One region of the Bradyrhizobium sp. cf659 genome, then DNA from elsewhere that is predicted to be linked to it. Evidence: predicted binding sites of a transcription regulator. Region 1 holds the regulator's gene; each other region holds the start of a gene.

Region 1 (9,674 bases):
CTACTACGTCATCCTGACCGACCAGCCCGGCGACAAGTCCTGGCCGATCACGGCGGCGACCTTCATCCTCATGCACAAGGATGCCACCGACAAGGCGGCCTCGCAGGAAGCCATCAAGTTCTTCCGCTGGGCCTTCAAGAGCGGCGGCAAGGCGGCTGAAGAGCTCGACTACATCCCGATGCCCGAGGGTGTCGTGACCCTGATCGAGAAGACCTGGGCTGCCGAGATCAAGAGCTAAGCGCTGCTGTCCCGGACAGCGCGCCGGGATCTCAAAAGACCTCCGCTCCGGATCGGCACTGCGCCGCATCCGGAGCGCAAGACCAACAACAAGACCGACAGCAAGCGTTATATAACGGGCACAGGGGATCGGCGTGGCAGAGATGGCCGTTCAGAGCGATGTAATCGACGACGCCGGACCGTATGATCGCGCCAAGGCCTTGAGCGCGTTCAAGCTCGGCGACGTCACCTTCTACTGGATCACGCGGCTCTCCGCGATCTCGGTGCTGCTGATCCTCGGCGGCATCATCGTTTCGCTCATCGTCGGCGCTTTCCCGGCGATGAAGGAGTACGGCGTCTCCTTCCTGTGGACGCAGCGCTGGGCGCCGTCGGCGGATCCGCCCGTGCTCGGCGCGCTCGGGCCGATGTACGGCACGCTCGTCACCTCCTTCATCGCGATGCTGATCGCCATTCCCGTCGGGCTCGGCATTGCGATCTTCCTCACCGAGCTCTGTCCGCAATGGCTGCGCCGTCCGATCGGCATGGCGGTCGAGCTACTCGCCGGCATTCCCTCGATCATCTACGGCATGTGGGGCTTCTTCGTGCTGGGCCCGTTCCTGGCCAACACCTTCCAGCCGTTCATGATCAAGATCTTCGACGGCGTTCCCGTGCTGGGCGCGATCTTCGCCGGTCCCCCGTCCTATCTCAGCCTGTTCAACGCCGCGCTGATCCTCGCCATCATGGTGCTGCCCTTCATCACCTCGATCTCGGTCGACGTGTTCAAGACGGTGCCGCCGGTGCTGAAGGAGGCCGCCTACGGCGTCGGCTGCACCACCTGGGAAGTCGTGCGCAGCGTGGTGATCCCCTATACCCGTGTCGGCATCATCGGCGGCGTCATGCTGGCGCTGGGCCGCGCGCTCGGCGAAACCATGGCGGTGACGTTCATCATCGGCAACTCGTTCCGCATCTCCTCCTCGATCTTCGCCCCGGGCACCACGATCTCGGCGGCGATCGCCTCCGAGTTCGCCGAGAGCGACGGCCTGCATCAGTCCGGCCTGATCCTGCTCGGCCTCCTGCTGTTCGTGCTGACGTTCTTCGTGCTCGCCGCCGCCCGGATGATGCTGATGCGGCTGGAAAAGAAGGCGGGGAACTAAGGCCATGAACCCGATCTATTCACGCCGCCGCCGCAAGGACTTCGTCATCCGCGGCCTCTGCATCGCCGCCGCCGCCTTCGGCGTCACCTGGCTCGCGCTGATCCTGATCACGCTGCTCTACAACGGCGTGGCCGGGCTCAATCTCCAGCTCTTCACCGAGAACACGCCGCCGCCCGGCTCGACCGAGGGCGGCCTGCTCAACGCCATCGTCGGCTCGCTGATCATGACCGTGATCGGCGTCGGCATCGGTGCGCCGCTCGGCCTGTTCGCCGGCACCTATCTCGCCGAATACGGCCGCAACGACAAGCTGACGTCGGTGATCCGCTTCATCAACGACATCCTGCTCTCGGCGCCCTCGATCATCATCGGCCTGTTCATCTACGGCGCGGTGGTGGTGCCGATGCGCGGCTTCTCGGCGATCGCAGGCAGCCTCGCGCTCGCCGTCATCGTCATCCCGGTGGTGCTGCGCACGACCGAGGACATGCTGCTGCTGGTGCCGAACGCGCTGCGTGAGGCGGCGTCCGCCCTCGGCCTGCCGCGCTCGCTGGTGATCAAGCGGATCGCCTATCGCGCCGCCCGCTCCGGCCTCATCACCGGCGTGCTGCTCGCAACCGCCCGCGTCGCCGGCGAGACTGCGCCGCTGCTCTTCACCGCGCTGTCGAACCAGTTCTTCAGCCTGAGCCTGAACAAGACGATGGCCAACCTGCCGGTGACCATCAACAACTTCGTGCAGAGCCCCTACGCCTACTGGAAGCAGCTGGCCTGGAGCGGAGCGCTGCTCATCACCCTGACCGTTCTTGCCCTGAATATTGGCGCGCGCATCCTTGGCGCCGAGAGGACCGCAAAATGAGTGATCTTTCCGTATCGATGAGCGCATCCGGCGGACTGCCCCAGGCGCCGCTGCTGCCGGAAGCGCCGGCCAAGGTGACGGTGCGCAACCTCAACTTCTATTACGGCGAGCACCACGCGCTGAAGAACATCAACCTGACGCTCGGCACCAACCGCGTCACCGCGTTCATCGGCCCGTCCGGCTGCGGCAAGTCGACCCTGCTGCGCATCTTCAACCGGATGTACGACCTCTATCCGGGCCAGCGCGCCACCGGCCAGCTCATGCTCGACCAGACCAACATCCTCGACCCCAGGCTCGACCTCAATCTGCTGCGCGCCCGCGTCGGCATGGTGTTCCAGAAGCCGACGCCGTTCCCGATGACGATCTACGAGAACATCGCCTTCGGCATCCGCCTCTACGAGAAGATCTCGAAGTCCGAGATGGACGGCCGCGTCGAGAAGGCGCTGCGCGGCGGCGCGCTGTGGAACGAGGTCAAGGACAAGCTCAACGCCTCCGGCCTGTCGCTCTCCGGCGGCCAGCAGCAGCGCCTCTGCATCGCCCGCACCGTCGCGGTGCGGCCCGAGGTGATCCTGTTCGACGAGCCCTGCTCGGCGCTCGACCCGATCTCGACCGCCAAGGTCGAGGAGCTGATCCAGGAACTGTCCGAGAACTACACGATCGCGATCGTCACCCACAACATGCAGCAGGCGGCGCGCGTCTCCGACAAGACCGCCTTTATGTATCTCGGCGAGCTGATCGAGTTCGACGACACCAGCAAGATCTTCACGTCGCCGAGCGACCGGCGCACGCAGGATTACATCACCGGCCGGTTCGGCTGAGGAGACGGAACATGGGTTCTGAACATACCGCAAAGGCCTTCGACACCGACCTCCAGGAGCTCACCCGGCTCGTCGCCGAGATGGGCGGGATCGCCGAGCGCATGATCGTCGATTCCGTCGATGCGCTGATCCGCCGCGACGTCGCGCTCGGCCAGCGCGTGGTCGCCACCGACACCGAGCTCGACGCGCTCCAGAAGCGCATCGAGGAGCGCGCCGTGCTCACCATCGCCCGCCGCCAGCCGATGGCGGTCGATCTGCGCGAGATCGTCGGCGCCATGCGCGTTGCGACCGATCTCGAGCGCATCGGCGACCTCGCCAAGAACATGGGCAAGCGTGTCGCCGCGCTGGAGACGGATTTCCATCCGCTCAAGCTGTTCCGCGGCCTCGAGCACATGACCGACCTCGTGCAGCAGCAGGTCAAGTCGGTGCTGGACGCCTATGCCGCGCACGATCTGCCGGCGGCGATGGCGGTGTGGAAGGGCGACGAGGAAGTCGACGCCATCTGCACCTCGCTGTTCCGCGAGCTCCTCACCTACATGATGGAGGATCCGCGCAACATCTCGTTCTGCATCCACCTGATGTTCTGCGCCAAGAACATCGAGCGGATCGGCGACCACGCCACCAACATCGCCGAGACCGTGTTCTACATGATCGAGGGCCAGGCGATCACCGACAAGCGGCCGAAGGGCGACATGACGACCTTCGCCACGACGGTCCCGAATACCTGAAGACGCAAGGAGCGACGACACCATGGGCGCACGCATTATGGTGGTTGAGGACGAGGAAGCTCTCACCGAGCTTCTCCGCTACAACCTCGAAGGCGACGGCTATGACGTCGAGACGGTGATGCGCGGCGACGACGCCGACACCCGCCTCAAGGAACACATCCCCGATCTGATCGTGCTCGACTGGATGCTGCCGGGACTGTCGGGCATCGAGCTGTGCCGGCGGCTGCGGACCCGGCCCGAGACCAAGCAGCTGCCGATCATCATGCTCACCGCGCGCGGCGAGGAGAGCGAGCGGGTGCGGGGCCTTGCGACCGGCGCGGACGACTACATCGTCAAGCCGTTCTCGGTGCCGGAGCTGCTGGCGCGCGTGAAGGGCCTCTTGCGGCGCGCCAGCCCCGAGCGGCTCGCCACCGTGCTCGCCTATGGCGACATCGAGCTCGATCGCGACAAGCGCCGCGTGGCGCGCTCGGGCCGGCCGATCGACCTCGGCCCGACCGAATATCGCCTGCTGGAGTTCTTCCTGGAGCATCCCGGCCGCGTGTTCTCGCGGGAGCAGCTGCTCGACAGCGTCTGGGGCCGCGACATCTACATCGACGAGCGCACCGTCGACGTCCATATCGGCCGCCTGCGCAAGCTGCTCAATCTCGGCCGCGAGCAGGATCCCATCCGCACCGTCCGCGGCGCCGGCTACGCGCTGGATGATCGTTTTGCGAAGGCGGAGCAGACGTAAGTCAGGGCGAGTTGGTCTGGCGAGCTGTCGCCACGATATCGGTGTCGTCCCGGCGAAGGTCGGGACCCATAACCCCAAGGCGCAATTGTTTGTGCGAGAAGGGTAACTCCGAGCCCCTGTAACCACACCTGCTGGTGGTTATGGGTCCCGGCCCCCCGTGCGCAATTGCGCACTCGGCCGGGACGACATCGGAGTATGTCGAGCCGTCATCGCGTGACGGCGCCGTCTTTGCAATCAGCTAGATCCGCGAACTCACCGCGAGGGCTTGGCCGGAGCGCGCCGGCGATCCGCGGCCGGCTGATACGCCACGCGCGAGTGCTGGGCGCAGTAGGGCAGGCCCGACAGCGCCCTGCCGCCGCAGAAGAAGAAATCCGGGCTCGAGGGATCGCCGACCGGCCAGTGGCAGGTCGCCTCGTTCAGCTCCAGCAGCGACAGCCGCTGGCTCATCGGCACCACGTTGTCGTAGGTGACCGGCTCGGCCTCCACCTCGACCTCGAAGGCCTGCGCCAGCGCGGTGTTGCCGCGCGCAATGGGGCGGCTGACCCGCATCATGTGCTGCGCGGGGCGCGCCTTGCGCGGCCGCGGAGCCGCCGATGAGGGGCTCTTGGCGCGGCCGGACAGGCCGAGCCTGTGCACCTTGCCGATCACGGCATTGCGGGTCACGTTCCCGAGCTCGGCTGCGATCTGGCTGGCCGACAATCCGGCCTCCCAGAGCTTTTTCAACTGCTCGACGCGATCGTCGGACCAGGTCAAAACCGTCATTGCACCCTTTCCCTCGCCGTGCGGCTGCCATCCTGGCGCCTCGCGGCGAATGCCTAAGCCTCGAAAAAACCCGTGCCGTCAGAATCCCTTAAGGCTCGCCGGGCGCACCAGATGCGCCCGAACGTTTACGCCGGTACATGAGGACTTAGAGGATCAGAACTGCTGCACGAGATGTCGTATCTGACAAGCCAAACGCTACAATATGGCGTGACTCACGCGCAAGAGTCCGCCGACTCGCTTCCACATGTTCCGTGGCCAAAATCCCGCAAATTCGGCACCGCAAGACTACGGATTCAGCGTTTCGCGAGGCTTTCGGGCGGCATTGACACCCGGTTCACCAGGCCTAAGATAGTGGCGCGTGCCGCCCTTAAAAGGCGGCACGTTTCGTTTTCCGGGCCGGTCAATGGTGCGTTGCGCAATGCACGCTCACACCGTCCGCAACATCAAGTGACCGTCATGACTAACAGCGCAGCACCGCATTTGCTCCCCGTTTTCGCCAGGGCCGACCTCGGTTTCGAGCGCGGAGAGGGCTGCTGGCTGATCGCGACCAATGGCGATCGCTATCTCGATTTTACTTCCGGCGTCGCGGTGAACGCGCTCGGCCACGCCCATCCCGCGCTGGTCAAGGCGTTGCAGGAGCAGGCGACAAAACTCTGGCACATGTCGAACCTGTTCCAGAGCCCGGACGGCGAGAAGCTCGCCGTGCGCCTGTGCAATGAGAGCTTCGCGGACTTCGTGTTCTTCTGCAATTCCGGCGCCGAAGCGCTGGAGGGGGTGATCAAGCTGGTCCGCCATCACCACTTCTCCAAGGGGCATCCGGAACGCTACCGCATCATCACCTTCGAAGGCGCCTTCCACGGCCGCACGCTGGCGACGCTGGCCGCAACGGGATCTGCAAAATATCTCGAAGGTTTTGGTCCGCCGATGGATGGCTTCGATCAGGTGCCGCATGGCGACATCGAGGCCGTCAAGAAGGCAATCGGTCCGCAGACCGCCGGCATCCTGATCGAGCCGATCCAGGGCGAGGGCGGTGTGCGATCGGCGACGTCAGGTTTTCTCAAGGCGCTGCGCCAGCTCTGCGATGAGAAGGGCTTGCTGCTCGCCTTCGACGAGGTGCAGACCGGCATGGGCCGCAGCGGCGATCTCTTCGCGCACAGGCGCACCGGCGTCACGCCTGACGTGATGTCGCTGGCCAAGGCGCTCGGCGGCGGCTTTCCGATCGGCGCGGTGCTGGCGACCGCGGAGGCGGCGGCCGGCATGGGGCCCGGCTCGCACGGCTCGACCTTCGGCGGCAATCCGCTGGCGATCTCGGCTGCGAACGCCGTGCTCGACGTCATGCTCAAGCCCGGCTTCTTCGACCACGTGCAGAAGATGTCGCTGCTGCTCAAGCAGAAGCTTGCTTCCGTGATCGACCGTCATCCCGACATCGTCAGCGAGGTGCGCGGCGAGGGACTCCTGATCGGCATCAAGGCCGTGGTGCCATCAGGCGATCTCGTCGCGGCGCTGCGCGACCAGAAGCTGCTCACGGTCGGCGCCGGCGACAATGTCGTGCGTTTCCTGCCGCCCCTGATCGTCACCGAAGCCGAGATCGAGGACAGCGTCGGGCGGCTCGAACGCGCCTGCGCCGCGATCTCGTCCAGTCAGACCAAGCGGGCGGCAAGCTGATGAGCAAGTCGCCGAAGCACTTCCTCGACATCAACGAGCTCCCGCTGTCGGAGCTCAAGAGCATGCTCGACGCCTCCTCCGCCATGAAGGCGAAGCAGAAGGCGCATCAGCCGGTGAGGCCGCTCGAAGGCAAAACACTGGCGATGATCTTCGAACGTCCCTCCACGCGTACGCGCGTCTCGTTCGACGTCGCCATGCGCCAGCTCGGCGGCGAGCCCATCATGCTCACCGGCGCCGAGATGCAGCTCGGCCGCGGCGAGACCATCGCCGACACCGCGCGGGTGCTGTCGCGCTATGTCGACGCCATCATGATCCGCATCCTCAACCACGACGCGCTGCTGGAGCTTGCGGCCAACGCGACCGTGCCCGTCATCAACGGTCTGACCCGGCGCTCGCATCCCTGCCAGGTGATGGCCGACCTCCTGACCTACCAGGAGCACCGTGGCCCGATCGAGGGCCGGACGGTGGCCTGGACCGGCGACGACAACAACGTGCTGGCGTCCTGGGCGCATGCCGCCGAGCGCTTCAAGTTTCAGCTCAACGTCGCAACGCCTCCGGAGCTGGCGCCGAAGAAGGCGATGCGCGACTGGATCAAGACGTCAGGCGCGCCGATCATGCTCGGCACCGATCCGGAAGCCGCCGTGCGCGGCGCCGATTGCGTCGTCACCGACACCTGGGTGTCGATGGGCGACAAGGAAGGCGAGCACCGCCACAACGTGCTCAAGCCGTACCAGGTCAATGCCAAGCTGATGTCGCTGGCCAAGCCCGACGCGCTGTTCATGCACTGCCTGCCCGCCCATCGCGGCGAGGAAGTCACCGACGAGGTGATCGACGGCCCGCAATCGGTCGTGTTCGACGAGGCCGAAAACCGCCTGCACGCGCAGAAGGGCATTCTGGCCTGGTGCTTCGACGCGGTGAAGTGAGGCGGCGCTGCCCGGCGGGCGCCTCACATGCAACTGTCGTCCTGGCGAAAGCCAGGACCCATTACCACCGGCTTTTGTTTGGCGAAGATCGGCAATTGTCATCTCGCGCGACAATTCCTGCTTGGGGTTATGGGTCCTGGCTTTCGCCAGGACGACACTGAGTTTGCCGTGCCTGCATACGTCCATTCTGCATGCCGGATGCAGCCGCAGCCCCCCTTCCATTTCCCACCCACGGACCCCAGATAGACGGCCATGGTTTCCCAATCCCCTGACATGAAAACCGGGCCTGAAGGCCCGGTTCGCGCACCATCGGCAGTTCCGATCGACGACGCCGTGCTGCCGTACGAGGTCGACGCGCTCGACGTGCGCGGCCGGCTGGTGCGGCTCGGTCCGGCGCTCGACGATGTCCTGACCAAGCACGATTATCCCGCTGCCGTGGGCAAGCTGCTCGGCGAGGCCATCGTGCTGACCACGCTGCTCGGAACGGCGCTGAAATTCGAGGGCCGCTTCATCCTCCAGGCCCAGACCGATGGTCCGGTGTCGTTCCTGGTCGTCGACTACATGGCGCCGGATCGCCTGCGCGCCTATGCCCGCTTCGACGCCGCGCGCCTCGGTGAGATCAGGGATTCCGGCACGCTGCTCGGCCGCGGCCATCTCGCCATGACCATCGACCAGGGCCCCGACATGAGCCGCTACCAGGGGCTGGTCGCGCTCGACGGCGGCAGCCTCGAAGACGCCGCCCACGAATATTTCCTGCGCTCCGAGCAGATCCCGACGCGCGTGCGTCTTGCGGTCGGCGAGGAGTGGCGCTCGAACGACGGCGGCAAGCATCGCTGGCGTGCCGGCGGCATGCTGATGCAGTTCCTGCCGAAGGCGCCGGAGCGCGCGCGGCAGGCGGACCTGCATCCCGGCGATGCGCCCGAAGGCGCCGAAATGCACAGCGTCGCTGAAGACGACGCCTGGGTCGAGGCACGCTCGCTGATCGAGACCGTCGAGGACGTCGAGCTGATCGATCCGGAGCTGTCCGGCGAGCGGCTGCTCTACCGCCTCTTCCACGAACGTGGCGTGCGCGTGTTCAATCCGCTGGTCCTGAAGGCGCAATGCTCCTGCTCGCGCGACGCGGTCGCCTCGATGCTGAAGAGCTTTTCGCCGGACGATCGCGCCGCGATGGTCAAGGACGACAAGGTCGTCGTCACCTGCGAGTTCTGCTCGTCGGTGTACGATTTCACGCCGGATGAGGCGGGCGTGGAGGACGCGTAGACTCCTACCTATCCTCTCTCATTGCGAGCGCAGCGAAGCAATCCAGAACTGTATCCGCAGAAAGACTCTGGATTGCTTCGCTGCGCTCGCAATGACGATGTGGAAGCAACGCGCACCGCTCCGTCACCGTCACCCTGAGGCGCTCGCCTCTTCGGCGAGCCTCGAAGGGCGACGGCCCGGCTGCATCGGGGCCGTTCATCCTCCGAGGCTCCCCATGGGACGCGTTGCGTCCCTGTCTCGCACCTCCAGCGACAACGGCTTCGCCGTTGCGCGGGGATGACGGAACTGGCGAGGGCGTGCCTGTGTCGTCCGCTGTCAATCGGCCTGCGCGAAAATATTCCGCTTTACCGAAATTCGGATTTGTCGTATGTATCGCCGATCCCGGCTCATCCTTGAGGGGCGATCTTGTGTCGTCACTGTCGCGAGCCGGGCTTGCGGTGGACGCGGCAGCGTCGGACGCGAGAGTTGCGGGCAGGGCGGATTGCTCTCCGTGAGCCCAAGACCTCGTGCCAGACGAGCGGCGCTGTCAGGTTCGTCTCGCCAGCAGGTTTCCGGCTCCGTCGACAGG
Region 2 (9,674 bases), on a different contig from region 1:
AGTGCATGACAATCACTGGAGACATAAGCACATGAAAACCCGTCTTGCGATTTCGTTGGTTGCTGCGTCACTGCTGGCGTCGAGTGCAGCCTTTGCCCAGTCGACGACCGAGGAAGGCGCCAGGAGCGGCGCACGCGCGGGCGGCGATATCGGTGGTCCGGTCGGAGCGATGGTCGGCGGCACCGTCGGTGCGGCTGTCGGCGCCGGCCTGGAAATCCCGAATGCGATCCTGGGCGGAATCCCGCGCGATGACTCCGTCGTGATCCACGAGCGCGTCGTGGTCGGCGAGCCGCTGCCCCCGACCGTGGTGCTGCGTCCCGTACCGAACTACACCGAATATCGCTATGCGGTCGTGAACGACCGCCGCGTGATCGTCGAGCCGCGGACGCGCCGCGTCGTCAAGATCATCGACTGATCGGCATAGGTGTCGAGTGAAAACGGGCCCTGCGGAGCGTCACTCCGCGGGGCCTTCGCTTGTGACGGATATGCTCGGGCGCAGGCGTGTCATGACCCAATCGGCTGCGGCTGCGAGCGCAAAGCCGGCGCAGGCAGTGGCGGCATCGACCAGAAAATCCTCCAGCCGTGCATGGCGCCCCGGCGCCCAGAACTGCATCAGCTCGAGCAGGCCGATCAGGATGACCGAGACGGCCGCCGCTGCCAGGCGTTGCCTCCGATAGGCGAGACCGAACGCCAGCCCGACCAGGATGAAGGCGAGCGCATGCTCGCCGTCCTGGCCGAGGTCGGAATGGGGACGCAGGCCGGGCGGACCGAGCGTTGCGAAAGTGACGGCAGTGGCGAGCAGCCAGGCAAAGGCACGAACCAAAATGGACATCCGCACCGCTTAGCACGGATTTGGCGGGCCTGCCGCGGGCGGAGGATCAGATCGCCGTGTAGTTAATGACGAAACGTTAAAGTGGCTCGCGCACGCCGAGGCCGTGCATGAAACGCTCCCGGATCTGCACGGGATCGCGCCTTGTGGTGCCGACGCCAGGCTTGTCGTCGATGCGGACCGCGATCAGGCTCGGCTCGGAGGCCGACATGGCCTCCTCGACCAGGCGCTCGAAATCCTCCTCGTCGGCAGCCCAGGCGCTGTTGGCGAGCCCCGAGCCGGTGGCGATGGCGACGATGTCGGCCACACTCGCGGCCGGCGTCGGCTGCGCGCCGGTGATCTGGTAGATGCCGTTGTCCATCACGATCATGATCAGGTTCTTCGGCTTCAACATCGCAATCGTCGAGAGCGCGCCGAGCTGCATCAGCAGCGAGCCGTCGCCTTCGAGCGCGAAGACATGGCGCTCGGGCTGCGCCAGCGCCACGCCGAGCGCGATCGGGAAGGCAAGGCCCATGCTGCCGAGCATGTAGAAATTCTGCGGGCGGTGGCCGGCGGCCCAGAGGTCGAAATTGGTATTGCCGATGCCGCCGATCACGGCCTCCTCGTGCTTGAGCTTGGCGATCAGGCGCGAGGTCACGTCGAAGCGGTTCATCACCTTGGTGTTGCGCGTGTTCATGTTTGAACTCATTTGGCGGCGCTCACTTGTCAAAAACCTTGCCGCCGGTGAGCAGCGGGTTGAGGATCAGCGCCACCGGCGCCTGCGTGGTGACGGCCTGCTTGATCGAGCGGTCGGCGATGAATTCGAGCTCGTCGAGCCGGGTGATGGTGTGGTGCTCCAGCGCCAGCGAATCCAGCACCGGGCGCATGGTGCGGCAGACCAGCGACTGGCCGTAGTTGAACTCGCCGAGCGTGCCGCGCTCGGAGACGAACATGATCAGCGGAATCTGGTAGGGCACCGCGAGCGAGGCGAGCACGTTGGCGAGCGTCGCAAAGCCGGAGGTCTGCATCAGGACCGCGCCGCGCCGTCCGCCCATCCAGGCGCCCGAGACGATGCCGACGGCTTCCTCCTCGCGGGCGGTGGCAAAGGTGGTGAAGAAGGGATCGGCATGCAGGTTCTTGATCAGCGGCGTCAGCACGCGGTCGGGCACGTAAGGGATCAGGCTGATCTCGTTCCGCTTCAGGGTTTGCAGGACGATGCCGTGCCAGCTTTTGTCGCTGGACCCCTGTGTCGCCGCTTCCGCAATCGCCATTGCGTTCTCCCTTCGGCCGCGCATGCTTCTTGGTCTTTGCCATTGTCCTGGCCGTCGCGGCGATCTGCCGAACTTGACGCAGGCAGCGGGATTGTCAACATGTCCGGGCCGGCACCGTGATCTGCGCCAGACGGCCTGCCGTGGCCGGCATCGCCATGTCATACGTGGGCAAAGAAAGTGTGGGAGGAAGCACGTAAGGGGGCGCGCGCCGCGCTGGCCTTGGCTGATCCCTGGAGAGCCGGAAGGGTCCTGATGTCGGTCAACAGCAAGCGTGTCGTCTACTCCAATTATTTGGCCAATCCGATCTATATCGACATCCTGAAGGCGCGGCCCGACGTCCGGCTCGATCGCATCGAGAACGCAAGCCCTGAAGATTTCTATGCGCCCATCCTGAGCGCGGCCCATGTCTACCAGATCGGCGCCGCCCGCGACGAGCTCGCCCCGCATTTCCATGTCGATGCCGCCTTCCTGAAGCGCACGCCGAATTTGCTGCTCGTCTCCAGCAATGGCGCGGGCTTCGACCCTGTCGACGTCGAGGCCTGCACGGATGCGGGCGTCGTGGTCGTCAACCAGTCCGGCGGCAACGCCCATTCGGTCGCCGAGCATGCGCTGGCGATGATGCTGACGCTGTCCAAGCGCATCATCCAGTCCGACCGCCGGTTGCGCCGGGAGCGCAACGTCAATCGCAACGAGCTCGCCGGCAACGAGGTCGAGCACAAGACCGTCGGCATCATCGGTCTCGGCAATGTCGGCCGCCGCATCGCCGCGCTGTGCAAGGGCCTGCTTGGCATGAAAGTGCTGGCCTATGACCCGTATTTGTCGGCCGAGGTGATGGCCGAGCGGGGCGGGGAGAAGGTCGAGCTCGACGAGCTCTTGCGCCGCGCCGATTTCGTCTCGATCTCCTGCCCGCTCAACAAGGGCAGCCGCAACATGATCAGCGTGCGCGAATTCGCGCTGATGCAGCCGCATGCCTATTTCATCACCACCGCGCGCGGCTTCATCCACGACGAGGACGCGCTGCTCCAGGCTCTGCGCGACAAGCGCATTGCGGGGGCCGGTCTCGACGTCTGGTCCAAGGAGCCGCCGCCGCCCGAGCATCCGCTGCTCCAGTTCGACAACGTGCTGGCGAGCCCGCACACCGCAGGTGTGACGGCCGAGGCGCGCCAGAACATGGGCCGCATCGCCGCCGAGCAGGTGCTGGATACGCTCGACGGCAAGCGCCCGCCGCGCATCATCAATCCCGAAGTCTGGCCGCGCTACGCCGAGCGCTTCAAGCAGGCTTTCGGCGTGACGCCGGGGTAGGGGGCGCGCGCTTCGATTGCGCTCCAATCATTGGTTACCGCGATGAAAATACACAGCGGCGCATCTTATCGATTGCGTGAGTGAACGCGTATGACTTGTCCTGTAGATGAAAGTCCATGAGCATATTTTCGATTGCGACATCCGGACTTTCTGCAGCGAGTTTGCGCGTGAGCGTGGCCGCGAGCAATATCGCCAATGTTCGCACGACCGGCCCGTTACCTGCGTCAGGCGGATCGAGCACATCGGCCGGTGCGGGCAGTTCGAGCATTGGTCCGACGTTTCCCGCGGCCTATGTGCCGCTGCGCGTCGATCAGGTCTCCCAATCGAGCGGCTCGACGCCGGGCGGTACGATCGCGACCGTGTCGGCAGTTTCGCCGAGCTTTACCGCGCAATCCGATCCAGGCGCTCCCTTCGCAAACCAGGACGGCCTGGTCGCGGCGCCGAATGTCGATCTCGCCGGCGAATTCGTTGAACTGACGACCGCGAAGTACAGCTTCATTGCCAATGCGAAGGTCATTCAAGCCTACTCCGAGACCACAGAGTCGCTGCTCGATATCAAGACGTAATGGTTGATGTCGGCCCGTGCGCCCCGTGTCGCGCGCGCCTTCCGCGAGGCTCAAGGCAGGGCGGGGCGGCTGACGGATCGGACCGGCGCCTGGATCGGCGGCGGGAACCGTTGCCGGCTTTGATCCCCGTCAAAATCCCCTCCCGCATCCGGCCTAAATTGGATTAGAGTGCTGCCGGGGTAGCAGGAGGTCCCATGTCCACTTATGTCGTCAGGTTCATGAAGGACGTGCTCGGTGAGTACGGCAGGCAGATCGAGGTCTGTCAGGGCACGCTCGAGATCGACGCCGCCGACGAGGACGAGGCCAGGGAACGGGCGAAGGCGCGGTTTTGCAAGGACCAGGCGTTGTGTCACTGGTCGCTGCATGCCGATCGCATCCACGTCAAACCGGCTGACTTTCCCTCGTAAGGCTTACCGGCCGGGTGCCGGCGGCGGCGCGGTTGCGCCCGCGCCGAGCGAGCGTTGCACCATGACTGTGTCGGACCAGCGGCCGTGCCGGTAGGCAACGCCGCAGAGCAGGCCGGCGCGCGCGAAGCCGAACTTCTCGTGCAGCGCCAGCGAGGGTGCATTGTCGGCATCGATATAGCCGATCATCTGGCGGAAGCCGGCCGCTGCACAAACATCGACCAGCTCCTGGAGCAATAGCCGTCCGACCCCGCGACCGAGATGCGCGTGGTGGACGTAGATCGAGTGCTTGGCGGTGTAGCGATAGGCCGGGCGCTTGCGGAACAGCACCGCATAGGCGTAGCCGACCACCTCGCCGCGGTAGGTCGCGACCAGATGGGGCAGGCGGGTCTGCTTCAGGTTCTTGCGCCGGTCGCGCAAATCGTCCGGCTCCGGCGCGCCGGTTCCCTCGACGTCGCGCGGCACCCCGTTGCGGACGTGATGGCGGTAGATCGCGAGCATCGCCTCGACATCGCTCTCGCGTGAGGGGCGGACCAGGACCGGCTCGTCATCCGCGCGGATTGCGGCTGTTTCGGTCATCGGCACCTACTCGGCAACCACGTAAGTATAGAGCCCGATGCGGCCATTCGCATCGACCTCCTTGTAGACGCCCTGGATTTCGACGTCGAAGCCCGGGAACGTGTTGAAGCAGATCTCGAACATCTTGAGATAGTCGACCATGGGCTTGGCCCGTTCCGTCAGCCGCTCGCCGGGCACGATGGTGGCGATGCCGGGCGGATAGACCACGAAGGGCGTGGTGGCGATGCGGCCGGCGATCGCCTCGATCGGCAGATAGTCGACGTCGTTGCGGAACAAATAGCGCGCGGCATCGCGGGGCGACATCGCGATCTCAGGCATGTGCTCGGGCATGAACTGCCGCGCCTGGAGCGCGCTGACATCGGCGGCGCGGAAGAAGCGGTGCATCTCGCCGCAGAGGTCGCGCAGCCGCACGCCGGCATAGCGTGCCTGCCGCCGCTGATGGAATTCCGGGATCGCGTCCGCCAGCAACGCATTGTCGTCGTGCAGCCTCTTGAAGGCGACGAGGCCGGAGATCAGCGTGCCGGCCTTGCTCGCCTCGACGCCGGGAGTGAGCAGGAAGAGCAGCGAGTTGAGGTCGTTCTTCTCGGGCACGATGCGGTTTTCGCGCAGATATTGCGCGACCACAGGCGCGGGGATGCCGTGCTCGGCATAGGCGCCGGTGGTGCGATCGAAGCCGGGCGTGAGCAGCGTCAGCTTGTTCGGATCGGTCATGGCAAAGCCTTCCGCAAGATCGGGAAAGCCGTGCCAGCTGGTATCCGGAGAGAGTTGCCACAAGGCGGGATTGGTGGCGAGCTCGTCGGTGGAGAGCGTCTCCCAGGCGACATTGTGGGCGGCGCCGGGACGGCTGACGTCGGGGATGGCGACGCGATCCGGGACGAAGGGCTCGAAGAACCAGCGGCGGTCCGGGTTCTGCTCCTTCTCCTCGAACTCCCGGCGCATTGCGCGGATCTTCTTGCGCAGCTCGATGCCGAGCCGGATCGTGTCGTCCCACAGCACCTCGCCGGAACGCCCCTTCATCATCTGCGCGCCGACGTCGAGCGAGGCGAACAGCGGGTAGAACGGCGAGGTCGAGGCGTGCTGCATGAAGCTTTCGTTGAAGCGGCGGTGCTCGACCCGCCGCTTCTGGCCGCGGATGTGACGGTCCTTGATGTGGATCTGGGAGGCCTGCGAAAAACTCGCGAGCTGCTTGTGGGTCGACTGCGTCGCGATGATGCCCGGCGCCTCGGGGGGAAGATTGGCGAGGCCCATGGCGAAGCGGCCGGTATAGAGCGGGTGGAACTTCATGAAGCCGGCCCAGGCCTCGTCGAACAGGATGTACTCGCAGAGATGGCCGATGCGCTTCAGGATCATCTCGGCGCTGTGGATCGAGCCGTCATAGGTGCACTGTTCGACCACGGCGACGCGGAACGGCCGTTCCTTGCGCCAGGCGTCGCGATCCCCAACCAGCGGATGGTTGCGGATCGCCTCGCGCAGGGCCTTCTCATCGAGCACGTCCCAGCGCATCGGGCCGATCAGGCCCCAGGCGTTGCGAATGGTCGGGACGTAGACCGGGATGCCGCCATTGATCATCAGCGCGCCGTGATGGGCGGCCTTGTGGTTGTTGCGGTCGAACAGCACGAGATCGCCGTCGGTGACGAGCGCGCCGAGCGCGACCTTGTTCGAGGTCGAGGTGCCGTTGAGCACGAAATAGGTCTTCTCCGCGCCGAAAATTTGCGCGGCCTCCTTCTGCGCCTTCAGCGCCGGGCCCTCATGGGTGAGGAGGTCGCCGAGATCGAGCACGGAATTGTCGAGGTCGTCGCGGAACACGGATTCGCCGAGATGCTCGACGAAGACCCGGCCGATCGGGCTTCGATTGTAGAACACGCCGCCATTGTGGCCCGGACAGGTCCAAAGCTGGTTGCCTTCCTCGGCATAGTCCACCAGCGCGCCGAAGAACGGCGTCTTCAGCGTCTCGGCATATTGCTTGAGCCGGCTGATCAGGTTCTTGGCGATGAAGGTCGGCGTCTCCTCGGACAGGAAGACGTAGCCGTCGATGAAGTCGAGCACCTCGACCGGCAAATCCTCGAAGCGCTTGCGCCGGATCAGGAGGATGATCGGGAAGTCGAGGCCGCGGCGCCGCATCAGATTGATCAGCGCCGAGGTCTTGCCCTCCAGGCCCTTCTTGCCCCAGTCCACCACCATGCAGCCGATCGCGGCGTCGGTCTGCACCGCCATCTCCGCGTCCTCCAGCTTGCGGGCCCGGACCACCTCGAAACCGGAGCGCTGGATCTCCTCGATGATCTGGTTGAAGCGGACGCCTTCGAGGTCGTCGGCGTCGAACACGGGTGCGGCGAACAGGAAGTTGAAGCGCTTGAAATAGTCCATGGCGGGTCCCGAAGCTGCGAGGCTCACAGCTCTCGGCACATTCGATGACAATTGGATGACAGCGGCCGCGGTCCGCGTTTTCGCCTCTCCCCGCGGTCGCTTCAAGCGGCAAGTAAATAGATGGCCCAGAAAGCGATCGCGCCGACGGCGAATGTCGTCGGAGAGAATGCAACTGAATCGGGCTGCTCCGGGTCTTTCGCTTTGCGGTACGTGTAAAGAGCGAGCTGCAGCAGAATCCAGCCATTCCCAATGACCGCCGGACCCATCAACGGCGCTGCAATGCCGTAATAGCTCAGATAGGCAATCACGCCATTGATCTGCGCGGCGATGGCGACTACGGAGAAGCGCGGCTTAAGGCAGGCCAGTATGATCGCCATGACTTCAAACGCGTAGAAATATCGGTCGTGCATTTTCGGCAGCACGAATGGCATCAAGAGCAGAGACACGGCTGCGGCTGCGACCAGATTTTCGAGCTTGCGCAGGTCTTTCGCCCGCGCGGCAACGATTGAGAATACGAGCCCGGCCGCCGCTGAAATGGCCATTCCGGCGGCTACACCGGGTCCATAGAACCGGTTTGGCACGAGCAACCAAATGTTTGCTGCGTTCATTGACAGCCGGGCGTAGGTTTCAGCCTGACTGAAATAGACCGTCAGGATGTCGGAGAGCGGTTGGCCAAGCAGCCAGGCGGGAGCCGCGACGGCGAGATAAACAATCGGAATCGTTGCAAGCCAAAGCCAATGGATCGTTCGCCTCAGCACGAGCGCGAAGATCAAGGGCGAAAGGAATATTGCCTGGGCCTTGACAGAAAATCCGACGGCGAATGAAACGAGACCGGCCCGAGGTCTGTCTCGGGAAATGAAATATACCGATAGCAAAATGAAGAACGTCCAGATCGCGTCGGACTGCCCCCAGACCGCACCGTTGAACAGAACGGTCGGTGCTAGCCAGACGGCCGCAAAGGCAACGGATGGACTGTAGATACGTTCTTTGTCGGACGCGACCAGGCGTGCTGCCATCAGCGCGCAGCCGAATTCGAAGATGAAAGAAATTCCCTTGATCAGGTGCCATGGTTCGAACAGCCCATGGAACGCGGTCGCCGCAACCAAAAGGTAGCTGTAAAACGGGGTGTAATCCGTGAATGTGTGCCCGAGACTGGCAAGACCGCGGCTGTGCGCGAATTCATACCAGGGCAGCAGGAACTCGGTCGTATCGTCGGTCACCTGATCGAGGGCTGCATATCGGCAGGCGAGGCCTGCAATAAAGCTGGCTGTGACGATCGTCCGGGCTAGCCATGCCACAGCCATGTGGATACGTGCCTGTGAGCCATAGGCGCCCAGGAGGAACCACCGATCCATCAGGCATGAGAACGTGGCCGGCGTTTCGTTTGGAGAAAGCTGCGTCTTGGAATGAAGTGCCACAATTCGTGCCCCTGCACGCCGGTGGGAGCCCCTCCGGCAAAACGATCTTAAGTTGCAATGATAAGCGAATAGCTCTGAGCTACCCCAACCTCATTGGGCAAATACAACTTAGGGTAAAGTGAAACTTAACGTGCATTCCGGATCGGGCACCAGCCAGCTTGGTGCCATCTCACGATCCCGCGCCAGCCCAATCGGGACATGACGTGCCCGAAGAGAGTTCGAGCTCCTGATTTCCGGATTCGTCGAGTCGCGCGGGTAAGCTGGCTGATTTGGATGGAGCCGATGCAACCCGACTGCGGCGCGGGATGGCCTTTGCGGCGTTCGCGGGCGAGGGAACCGCTACCGCTTGGCCTCGCTGAACACCACGGTCGGCACGGCGCGGTTGACGACGTCGCGCAGCGCGAAGCTCGATTGCACCCGCGCGACGCGCGGCAGGCGCGACAGTTCGGTACGGTGGATGCGCTCGAAATCCTGGATGTCGCGGGCGAGCACGATCAGGATGTAGTCGTCGGTGCCCGACATCAGGAAGCAGCGCACGACGGAGGGGCATTTCACCACCTCCGCCTCGAACGCCTTCAGCGCCTCGTCGCTCTGGCTCTCCAGCGCAATGCGCACCAGCACCGTCGTGGTGAGGCCGAACTGGGTCAGGTCGAGCGCAGCCTGATAGCCCTGGATGTAGCCGTCGTCCTCCAGCGCCTTCTGGCGTCGCGCCAGCGCCGTGCTCGATAGCCCGACCTTGTTGGCGAGCTCGGTGTGGCTGGCCCGTGCATTGGTCGTGAGTTCCGCGAGGATGGCGAGGTCTTTCCGGTCGAGGGCCAATGTTTTGTTTCCAGCGTGAAAGGATGTTTCCGCGCCGGAAACCGGCGCGGAGAGGGCGAAACTAGCTGATATTTGCACGAAACCAAACTGGACCCGTCGCTACGATGACGAGGTGAATCAAAACGTTGGAAGGATCCCAAGAT
Region 3 (9,674 bases), on a different contig from region 1:
CAGCGCCAGGAGTTCCAGGCAGCGCGCGGTGGCGGCCTCGCCGTCGAGGATGACGTGGCGACGCCCCGGGGTCAGATATTCGATCTGGAGATCCGCGCAGACCAGGATGGGCGGATCATCGGTGATGGAAGCCAGCATAATCTTGCGCAGAGCTGCACCAGTTTCAGCGATCGGCGAGCGCGAGGTCCCGCAGCGGCGAGGTCACCGCCCGCCCGGCGGAGGCGTCGAGCACGCCCGGCCGGTCCCAATCGCCTTCGGGACGGATGATCACGTAAGGGTCGCTGTCCAGCGTGATGGCGTCCGGCCCCGGCTCGATCTCCAGCAGCATTTCCGTGTAGGAAAAATCCGAGAAGGTGATCTTGCGATTGTGGCCGAGCGGCTTGGCGCCGAAATGGGCCCAGAAATCGACCAGCCGGTCCTGCGCCTGGCCGTAGATCTTGCGAAACCCCTTGCGCTTCACGTAGTCGACGCTCGCCTGCACCAGCTTGAACGAGACGCGCGAGCGCCGATATTGGTGTCGCACCGCGAGCCGCTCCACCTTGGCGAAATCGCCGAAGAAGCGCACCCGCAAACAGCCCGCAGGCTCGTTGCCGACATAGCCGATGAAATGCGCGGCCACCATGTCGTTGCCGTCGAACTCCTCTTCGAACGGACAATCCTGCTCGGCGAGATAGACCGCCGAGCGGATCGCGGTGACAAGCATGAGATCGTTGGGATCGCGCGCAAGGCGGATGGTGACGGCGCGGGAGTCGGGCTTCGCGAGGGGAATCCTAGTACCGTGCATCTGCAAAACTCCTTGCTTGGATGATCGCGCCCGGCATGCGCATCGGCCGCCGGTGCCATGGGCGCTCGTAGCACCACAGGTCGGGTTGGAAGCTCGGGACCGGCTCGAAGCCGGTCGCCCTCATGATGTCGCGTCCGGCCACGGTTGACGGCTGCGCATAGCAATCCGCGTCGCGAAATCTTAGCTGTCGCAGGTGGGCCGCGGCCTTGCCGAGACCAGCGATGCCGCGGCCCGTCGCCGCAATGGCCCAGATGTAGATGGCAGCAACCTCCTCCTTCGCGGAGGCAAGATAGTGCGTCTCCGGCGCGGTGAGGCAGATCTCGTCGAGCAACAACGCATCGTGTCCGCGGTCGCTCAGAAACAAAAAGGCCATGCCACCGAGCAGCTTGCCGTTCCGGCTGAAGGTCAGGATGCTCTGAGGATCGAAAGTGAAATATTTCGCCAGTTCCGCCGTCCCGATCTGCACGCCGGGCACCAGCCGGCGCGCCATCTCGGAAAGTGTCGCAATTTCGGAAAATTGCGCGCAACGGACATCGACGTCCGGACTGAGCGGCAGCGCGTCGAAATCATGCCTTGCGGCAAACGAGCCCCTTTCCATAGCCAGATCGCCCCTCTATCGTTTGCGGCTTTCGTGCCCCGCTATGTCGAGCTTAGCGGCTGGGGATCAGGAGTATGCAGCAGTTATTGCACCGGGGTGCTGCGATGATGCAGCACCGTGAAGAAGCCCTGGACGCGTCCTGGGACGATTTGAAACTATTTCTAGCGTGCGCAAAATATAAAAGTTTTCGCAACGCCGCCGAAGAACTCGGCCTCACCTCAACGACGCTGATGCGCCGGATCGACCGGCTCGAAGAGAGCATCGGCTGCAAGCTGTTCCTGCGCGACCAGAGCGGGCTCACGCTCAGCGACGAAGGCACCGCGATGATTGCCGACGTCGCGCATATGGAGCGTCACGCCTTCAACGTCTTCCGGCGCGCATCGCGCTCGTCGAACGATACGTCGGGCACCGTGCGTGTCGCAGTGACGGAAGGCCCCGGCAATTTCTGGATCCTGCCGCGGCTGATCGATTTCCAGAAAACCTATCGCAAGATCACCGTCGATCTGCGCTGCGCGATGGAGCAGGCCGACGTCGCGCGGCTCGAGTCCGATATCGCGATCCAGCTCGAGCCGCCGACCAACCCCGATCTGATCGTCGCAAAGCTCGGCCGTCTCCACATCTACCCCTTCGTCTCCAAGGAGTACGAAAGCCTCTACGGCCTGCCGACGACGCTCGCCGAATTGAAGAACCACCGCATCATCAAGCAGAGTGCTCCGCAGGTCGACGACGGGGCCTACGCCCGCGTGCTCGGGCTCAAATCGCTCGAGGGCATCGTCGGAATCAAGACCAACTCCTCGGTCGGCGTACTCTACGCGGTTGAGCGCGGCGCCGGCATCGGCTTCCTGCCGACGGTGTCGATCGCGCTCGGCGCACCGTTCATTGCCGTCGATCTCGGCGTGAGCCACCACGCCGACCTGTGGCTCACCTATCACAAGGAGTTTCGCGACTCCGAGCGCCACAAGATCGTGATCGACTGGTTGAAGAAGATCTTCGATCCCAGGACTTATCCCTGCTTCCGCGACGAGTTCATCCATCCGAACGCACTGGTGCCGATGATGACGGCCGCGCGCGAAGGCTTTGGGCTCGCCGGTTACATCGCAGCGACGCCGACGTGAGCGCGTCGCTCACCACCGATATTCGAAGCCGACCGTGCCCTGGTGCGAGGTGAGCTCGTTGCGGAACTTGCCGTCGTAATTGATGTAGAGCCGCGCGGTGTTGGTCAGGCTGAGCGAGGCGGAGGCGCCGGCATCCATGCCGTAGCGGCTCTCGCCGATGCCGGGCACGACGATGCTCTGGGTCCCCAGGCTGACCTGGACCGAGCCGAGGTTCTGATAAAAATTGTCGACGAACTTGCCGTAGGCCGAGAGATCCAGAATCTTCTGGCCGAAGATGAAGTAGCGCCCGACCTCGGCCCCGATCATGACACGCGCGCGCGAGAGCGCCGTCGAGCCGACGTTGAGCGGATCGAGGCCGCCGGCCTCCTGGAATGCCGCACTGGTGGCGCGGACATATTCGAGCGCGCCCTTGGGCACGACGCGCATCTGATCCTTGGTCCAGTAGTAGCTGATCTCCGTCAGCGCGCCGTCGACCGCGGCACGATAGCCGGCGGTGGCAAGGCCAAAGCCGGTATCCCTGCTGGAACGGACCTTGCCGAAACCGTGCACCACCGCGAACGCCCAGGTCCACGGGCCCTTGTCGATGGAGCCGTTGAAGCCGAGCTGGGTCAGGTCGAGCGTTGCCGACTGGAGCGCGAGCGGCACGTCGATATCGGTGTGGCTCTGGTCGACGGAGAAGCCGATGTTGACGCCCGGCGCAAGCCGCGCACCGAAACCGGCGACGCCGCCAACGGTCTTGCGCTTGTCGCCGACGAAATCGCCCTGCGCATCGGTGCGGACCGAGATGCCATAACCCTCGAACCAGGTGCGGTAGCGCGGATCCTCCGTGCTCTCGGACGCGCCGCCACCGCCGGGATTCGTACGCAGCGATCGGTCGATGCCGCCCGAGGCCCGGTTGCCGAGCCGTTCCAGGAAGTTCGATCCGAGATCGAGCGTGGTCGCACTCGGCACCGGAATGGGAGTCGGTGATGGTATTGGCGTGGGTGTCGGCGTGGGCGTCGGGCTCTGTGCAAAGCCTGGCGTGGCCGCCGACATCATCGCGACCAACGCAACAGCCATCGCAATCGCTGCCCGGCGGACGCGGTCCACCCCGGTCGTCTGCCGTGTCCCTGAGGGCTGCGATGGGCAGCACATGACGACAAATCCCAAAGCAAATGGCGGCGCGCAAAAATGCAACACGAGCGGCGCACGTATGCCACGATTTGCGCCGAACTGTTACAGAGGGTCAACCGGCTCGGGCCTCCAGACAAGGGTGATTGCTCCCGATTGTGGTTCCGCGGCCACAGGTCGGAAATTGCAGGCGGGCACTTCCGGTTGGATCTTGAAATTTGCGCGCGGCTTGCTAACGCGCGATTTTCGTGTTGCAATATCGGACACAATCGGAATTGGCCGCTCGACTGTGCGTTTCGCGACATTGAGATTCAAGACTCGAACAGACTTCCGGAAGCCCGTTTGTGGCGTGGCACGCGAAAAGCGGCCGCGTCTTTTTTTTATCTAGCGGAGGAGACTAGCGATGCCGCAAAAGGGCACCGTCAAATGGTTCAACCCGACCAAGGGCTATGGGTTCATCAAGCCGAACGGCAGCGACAAGGACGTGTTCGTCCACATCTCCGCCGTCGAGCGTGCGGGACTCTCCACCCTCAACGAGAACCAGGTGGTTGAATACGACCTCGTGGAGAACCGCGGAAAGTCATCCGCGGAGAACCTCAAGGTCTCCTGATCTCTCGTCTCAGACGCGAGACATCACGACGTTGCCCCCGGCTCTGCCGGGGGATTTTGCTTGTGACGACGAGACGCGACGGCGCCTCAGCTCACCACTGGTGCAATGAGGAAATTCTCCGACGGCCCGCTGCCGGCCGTCTTGCAGACATCGCCCTCGATCTGGACCTTGCCGGTCGCCAGCAGCCGCAGCGCTTCCGGATAGATGCGGTGCTCGACCTCGAGGATGCGCTCCGACAGCGTGCCCGCCGTGTCGTGGTCGCTGACCGGAACTGCGCCCTGCATCACGATCGGGCCGGCATCGGTCTCGGGGATGACAAAGTGCACCGTCGCGCCAGACAGTTTCACGCCGGCGCGCAGGGCTTGGCCGTGCGGGTCGAGGCCGGGAAACGACGGCAGCAGCGAGGGATGGATGTTGAGCATCCGCCCGTACCAGGACTTGGTGAATTCGGCCGTAAACAGGCGCATGAAGCCGCCGAGGCAGATCAGCTCGATGCCGTGCTGATCGAGCGCGGCCTGCAGCACCGCCTCGAAGCCGGCGCGGTCCTTGCCGAACGGCTTGCTCTCGATCACCAGGGTCTTTACGCCGCCCGCCCTGGCCCGTTCGAGCCCGAGCGCGTCGGCCTTGTTCGAGATCACGAGCGAAATCTCCGCCGGAAAATCCGGCGCGGCGGCAGCCCTGATCAGGGCCGACATGTTGGAGCCGCGGCCGGAGATCAGAATGGCGACGCGACGCTTCATCACAGCGCCAGGTCGAGGTGGCCGTTATAGACCACGCGGTGCTCGCCCTCGGCCGGGATCACGGTGCCGAGCTGCGCCACGGTCTCGCCCGCGTCGGTGAAGACCTCGATCACCTTGTCGACCTTGTCCGGCTCGACGATGGCGATCATGCCGATGCCGCAGTTGAAGGTGCGCAGCATTTCGAGCTCGGCGATGCCGGCCTGCGCGGCCAGCCATTTGAACACCGGCAGCACCGGCAGGCGCGCCAGATCGATGCCGACGCCAAGAGTCTTCGGCAGCACGCGGGGAATGTTGTCGGTGAAGCCGCCGCCGGTGATGTGGGCGAGCCCCTTCACCGCGCCGGTCTCGCGGATCGCGCGCAGGCAGGATTTGACGTAGAGCCGCGTCGGCGTCAGCAACGCGCCGCCGAGCGTCATGACGGGCGCGAACGGCGCCGGCGCCTCGAAGCCGAGGCCGGACTGCTCGACGATCTTGCGCACCAGCGAGAAGCCGTTGGAGTGCACGCCCGACGAGGCGAGACCGATCACGGCGTCGCCGGCGGCGATGTCCTTGCGCGGCAACAGCGTACCGCGCTCGGCGGCGCCGACGGCAAAGCCGCCAAGGTCATAGTCGCCGTCCTTGTAGAGGCCGGGCATCTCGGCGGTTTCGCCGCCGATCAGGGCGCAGCCGGATTCCCGGCAGCCTTCGGCGACACCCGCGACGATCGCAGCCGTGGCCTCGGGGTCGAGCTTGCCGCAGGCGAAATAGTCGAGAAAGAACAACGGCTCGGCGCCCTGCACCACGAGGTCGTTGACGCTCATGGCGACGAGGTCGATGCCGATCCCGCCATGCAGGCCGGTCTCGATCGCGATCTTGACCTTGGTTCCGACGCCGTCGGTGGCGGCGACCAGGACGGGATCCCGGAAACCGGCCGCCTTGAGGTCGAACAGGCCGCCAAAGCCGCCGATCTCGGCGTCGGCGCCGGGCCGCGCGGTGGCGCGCACCATCGGCTTGATCAGATCGACCAGGCGGTTGCCCGCGTCGATATCGACGCCTGAATCGGCGTAAGTGAGGCCGTTTTTGCGGTCGGTCATGCCCGATTTCCAGTGGGTTTGCGGCTGGTTACGTCGAATTCCGGGGACGCGCAATGGCTCGCATGGCGCTCGGCGCCATACTATGTAGATATCAACGGGTTCAGGCTTCAAAGAGGCCGGGATTCGAGGTCAGGCCGGGTGCCGGGAAGCGCCGCGTGAGTATTCCGAACATCATTACCCTGGGCCGCATCATGCTGGTCCCGATCATCGTCTGGGCCATCGTGTCGAGCCAAATGGAGGTGGCGTTCGCCGTCTTCCTGATTGCCGGGATCAGCGATGCCGTGGACGGCTTCCTCGCCAAGCGCTTCAACATGACAAGCGAGCTCGGCGCCTTGCTCGATCCGCTCGCGGACAAGGCGCTGCTGGTCTCGATCTATATGTCGCTCGGCATCTGGGGCGCGATTCCGCGCTGGATCGTGATCCTGGTGGTATCCCGCGACATCATGATCGTCGCCGCCGTGATCGTGTCCTGGCTGTTCGACCGGCCCGTCGAGATGAAGCCGTCGAAAGTGTCGAAGCTCAACACGGTCGCCCAGGTGGCATTCGCAGCGCTGGTGCTGGCCGCGCTTGCCTTCGGTTTCAAGCCGGCGCCCTATGATATTATCCTGATGGGTCTCGTCACGATCTTCACGCTCTCCTCCGTGTCGCTCTATCTCGTCGAGTGGGTGCGGCACATGAGCACGATCGAGGCCAAATGAGCGCGAACCGGCCCCGCAAAGGGCCAACTCACGCCCGATAGGTCGAATCTTTCAACCGAGGCCGGCCCGTCCGGCATGGAGCAAAGCAAGCGTGGCAGGCCGCGTTCACCCCCGACAATTGGCGTTCTCGCTTCCGCACGCGGAGAGCCTCAGCCGGGACAATTTCCTCGAAGGCCCGGCCAACGCCGCTGGCCTTGCCTTGATCGACGGCTGGCCGGAATGGCCGAACCGGATCATGTGGCTGGCCGGCCCCGAAGGCAGCGGCAAGAGCCATCTCGCCGCGATCTGGGCCGAGGAGGCCGGCGCCCGCTCGACCACGGCCAATGCGTTGACCGCCGCAGGCGTTCCCGGTGCGCTCGCCACCGGCGCGCTGGTGGTCGAGGATCTCAAGGCCAAGGACTTTGACGAGCGCGCCCTCTTCCACCTGATGAACCTCGCCCGTGAGGACGGCGCCTATGTTCTGTTCACCGGGCGCGAGGTGCCGGCTTCGCTGGACATCGAGCTCCGCGACCTGCGCTCGCGGCTGCGCGCCGTACCGGTGGTCACGCTGCTGCCCCCCGACGACCAGCTCTTCCGTGGCCTGATCGTCAAATTCTGCGCCGACCGCCAGCTCACCGTGGACGAGAGCGTGGTGAGCTACCTCGCCACGCGCCTGGAGCGATCCTCGGCCGCCGCCCGGCAGGCCGTAGGACTGCTCGACAGCGAGGCCCTGCGGCTCGGCCGCCCCGTGACCCGGGCGCTGGCCGCCGAGCTGCTCCGGGACGCTTGACCCCACCCCTCCCAACGCCGCTTGACGGCGCGGAACGGCGGAACATCAATGTCATCGAAACGTCATCGCCCTAACACATGCTCCCGCCGGTTTTGCGCGTAAGTCGCAAATTGGGGCAAACTGGATGGACCGACTTCTCATGGACTCCGCTCAAGCTATTGAAATAAAAGAAAAAGACGCGGAAGCCGAAAGCCTGCCGGCGATCGCCTCAAGCCCCGAGCGATTCATCAACCGCGAGCTCTCCTGGCTGCATTTCAACCGCCGCGTCCTGGAGGAATCGGTCAATCCCAGCCATCCCGTGCTGGAGCGGGTGCGATTCCTGTCGATTTCCGCCAATAACCTCGACGAATTCTTCATGGTCCGCGTCGCCGGCATCAAGGCCCAGGTGCGCGAGGGCATTGCCGAGCGCAGCCCCGACGGCCTGACGCCGTCCGAGCAGCTCGCGCTAATCAACCGCACCGTCTCCCCTCTTGCCTCGGACCAGCAGGCGATCTGGCGCGACCTGCGCGCCGCGCTGGCCGATGTCGGCATCGTGCTGGTGGACGGCAAGGAGGTCACCAAGGCGGAGCGGACCTGGATCGAGGACTACTTTCTCAACAACGTGTTCCCGCTGCTGACGCCGCTCGCGATCGACCCGGCCCACCCCTTCCCGTTCATCCCGAGCCTCGGCTTCACCATCGCGCTCCAGCTCACGCGCGCCGCCGACGGCAAGCAGATGAACGCGCTGATCCGCATGCCCGGCAAGATCGACCGCTTCATTCGCCTGCCGGCGGAGGGCACGGTGCGGCTGATCTCGCTGGAACAGGCGACCGCCCTGTTCATCAACCGCCTGTTCCCCGGCTACAATCTGCACGGCCAGGGCGCCTTCCGCATCATCCGCGACTCCGAGCTCGAAATCGAGGAAGAGGCCGAGGACCTCGTTCGCCTGTTCGAGACCGCGCTGAAGCGCCGCCGCCGCGGATCGGTGATCCGGCTCGAGATCGACGCCAAGATGCCGGAGCAGCTGCGCAGCTTCGTGCAACATGCCCTCTCCGCCGCCGATGACGAAGTATTCCTGGTCGACGGCGTGCTGGCGATGAACGAGCTCTCGCAGCTCACCCGCCTCGACCGGCCCGACCTCGAATTCACCCCCTACGTGCCACGCCATCCCGAGCGCGTGCGCGAGCATGGCGGCGACATCTTTGCCGCGATCCGGCAGAAGGACCTCGTCGTCCATCACCCCTACGAATCCTTCGACGTGGTGGTGCAGTTCCTCCAGCAGGCGACGCGCGACCCGGATGTGGTCGCGATCAAGCAGACGCTCTACCGCACCTCCAACAACTCGCCGATCGTACGCGCGCTCGCCGAAGCCGCCGAGGCCGGCAAGTCCGTCACCGCGCTGATCGAGCTGAAGGCGCGCTTCGACGAGGAGGCCAACATCCGCTGGGCGCGTGACCTCGAACGCGCCGGCGTGCAGGTCGTCTACGGCTTCCTCGAACTGAAGACGCACGCAAAACTCTCGATGGTGGTGCGCCGCGAGGGCGGCAGCCTCACGACCTACGTCCACACCGGCACCGGCAATTATCACCCGGTGACCGCGCGCATCTACACCGACCTCTCCTACTTCACCTCGGAGCCGACCATCGGCCGCGACGCCGCGCGCGTCTTCAACTTCATCACCGGCTATGCCGCGCCGAGCGACCTGGAAAAGATGGCGGTGTCGCCGCTGACCTTGCGCAAGCGCATCATCGAGCACATCCAGGGCGAGACCGCGCATGCGCGGCATGGCCGCCCCGGCGCGGTCTGGATGAAGATGAACGCGCTGGTCGACCCCGACATCATCGACGCGCTCTACGAGGCCTCGCAGGCCGGCGTCCAGGTCGAGCTCGTGGTGCGCGGCATCTGTTGCCTCAGGCCCGGCATTCCCGGCCTGTCGGAGAACATCCGCGTCAAGTCGATCATCGGGCGCTTCCTGGAACACGGCCGAATCTACTGCTTCGGCATGGGCCAGGGGCTGCCGAGCGCGAAAGCGGCTGTGTATATCTCCTCGGCCGACATGATGCCGCGCAACCTCGATCGCCGCGTCGAGGTGCTGTGTCCGCTGCAAAATCCCACGGTGCATCAGCAGGTTCTCGAACAGATCATGGTCGCGAATCTCAAGGACAATGAGCAAAGCTGGCAATTGTTGCCGGATGGGT

The links. The regulator PhoB, encoded in region 1, activates phosphate uptake and scavenging genes when phosphate is short. The targets are predictions, from matches to a motif close to TGTCATNNANCTGTCAT.
Region 2: a site for PhoB is predicted at 7,339-7,355, ahead of BM118_RS26500 (Orn/Lys/Arg family decarboxylase). Genes of this name have one in related genera too.
Region 3: a site for PhoB is predicted at 7,547-7,563, ahead of BM118_RS05010 (RNA degradosome polyphosphate kinase). Genes of this name have one in related genera too.

The regions. Positions count from the first base shown of each region.
Region 1 covers NZ_FOQJ01000003.1:235,400-245,073, forward strand. The annotation lists gene pstS (phosphate ABC transporter substrate-binding protein PstS) at 1-238, shown strand, start outside; gene pstC (phosphate ABC transporter permease subunit PstC) at 381-1,370, shown strand; gene pstA (phosphate ABC transporter permease PstA) at 1,375-2,220, shown strand; gene pstB (phosphate ABC transporter ATP-binding protein PstB) at 2,217-3,038, shown strand; gene phoU (phosphate signaling complex protein PhoU) at 3,050-3,766, shown strand; gene phoB (phosphate regulon transcriptional regulator PhoB) at 3,789-4,496, shown strand; gene BM118_RS15165 (GcrA family cell cycle regulator) at 4,749-5,258, opposite strand; gene BM118_RS15170 (aspartate aminotransferase family protein) at 5,715-6,923, shown strand; gene argF (ornithine carbamoyltransferase) at 6,923-7,846, shown strand; gene BM118_RS15180 (Hsp33 family molecular chaperone) at 8,099-9,106, shown strand.
Region 2 covers NZ_FOQJ01000007.1:154,200-163,873, reverse strand. The annotation lists gene BM118_RS26540 (DUF1236 domain-containing protein) at 32-415, shown strand; gene BM118_RS26535 (VanZ family protein) at 455-832, opposite strand; gene BM118_RS26530 (thiamine pyrophosphate-dependent enzyme) at 909-1,517, opposite strand; gene BM118_RS26525 (thiamine pyrophosphate-binding protein) at 1,528-2,079, opposite strand; gene BM118_RS26520 (hydroxyacid dehydrogenase) at 2,332-3,381, shown strand; gene BM118_RS26515 (flagellar basal body rod protein FlgC) at 3,498-3,947, shown strand; gene BM118_RS41740 (hypothetical protein) at 4,142-4,354, shown strand; gene BM118_RS26505 (GNAT family N-acetyltransferase) at 4,358-4,930, opposite strand; gene BM118_RS26500 (Orn/Lys/Arg family decarboxylase) at 4,937-7,294, opposite strand; gene BM118_RS26495 (hypothetical protein) at 7,396-8,712, opposite strand; gene BM118_RS26490 (Lrp/AsnC family transcriptional regulator) at 9,052-9,531, opposite strand; gene ald (alanine dehydrogenase) at 9,673-9,674, shown strand, end outside.
Region 3 covers NZ_FOQJ01000001.1:995,595-1,005,268, forward strand. The annotation lists gene BM118_RS04955 (isochorismatase family protein) at 1-138, opposite strand, end outside; gene BM118_RS04960 (GNAT family N-acetyltransferase) at 164-784, opposite strand; gene BM118_RS04965 (hypothetical protein) at 771-1,382, opposite strand; gene BM118_RS04970 (LysR family transcriptional regulator) at 1,457-2,497, shown strand; gene BM118_RS04975 (autotransporter outer membrane beta-barrel domain-containing protein) at 2,507-3,631, opposite strand; gene BM118_RS04985 (cold-shock protein) at 4,011-4,217, shown strand; gene purN (phosphoribosylglycinamide formyltransferase) at 4,304-4,957, opposite strand; gene purM (phosphoribosylformylglycinamidine cyclo-ligase) at 4,957-6,030, opposite strand; gene BM118_RS05000 (CDP-alcohol phosphatidyltransferase family protein) at 6,186-6,728, shown strand; gene BM118_RS05005 (P-loop NTPase family protein) at 6,820-7,497, shown strand; gene BM118_RS05010 (RNA degradosome polyphosphate kinase) at 7,637-9,674, shown strand, end outside.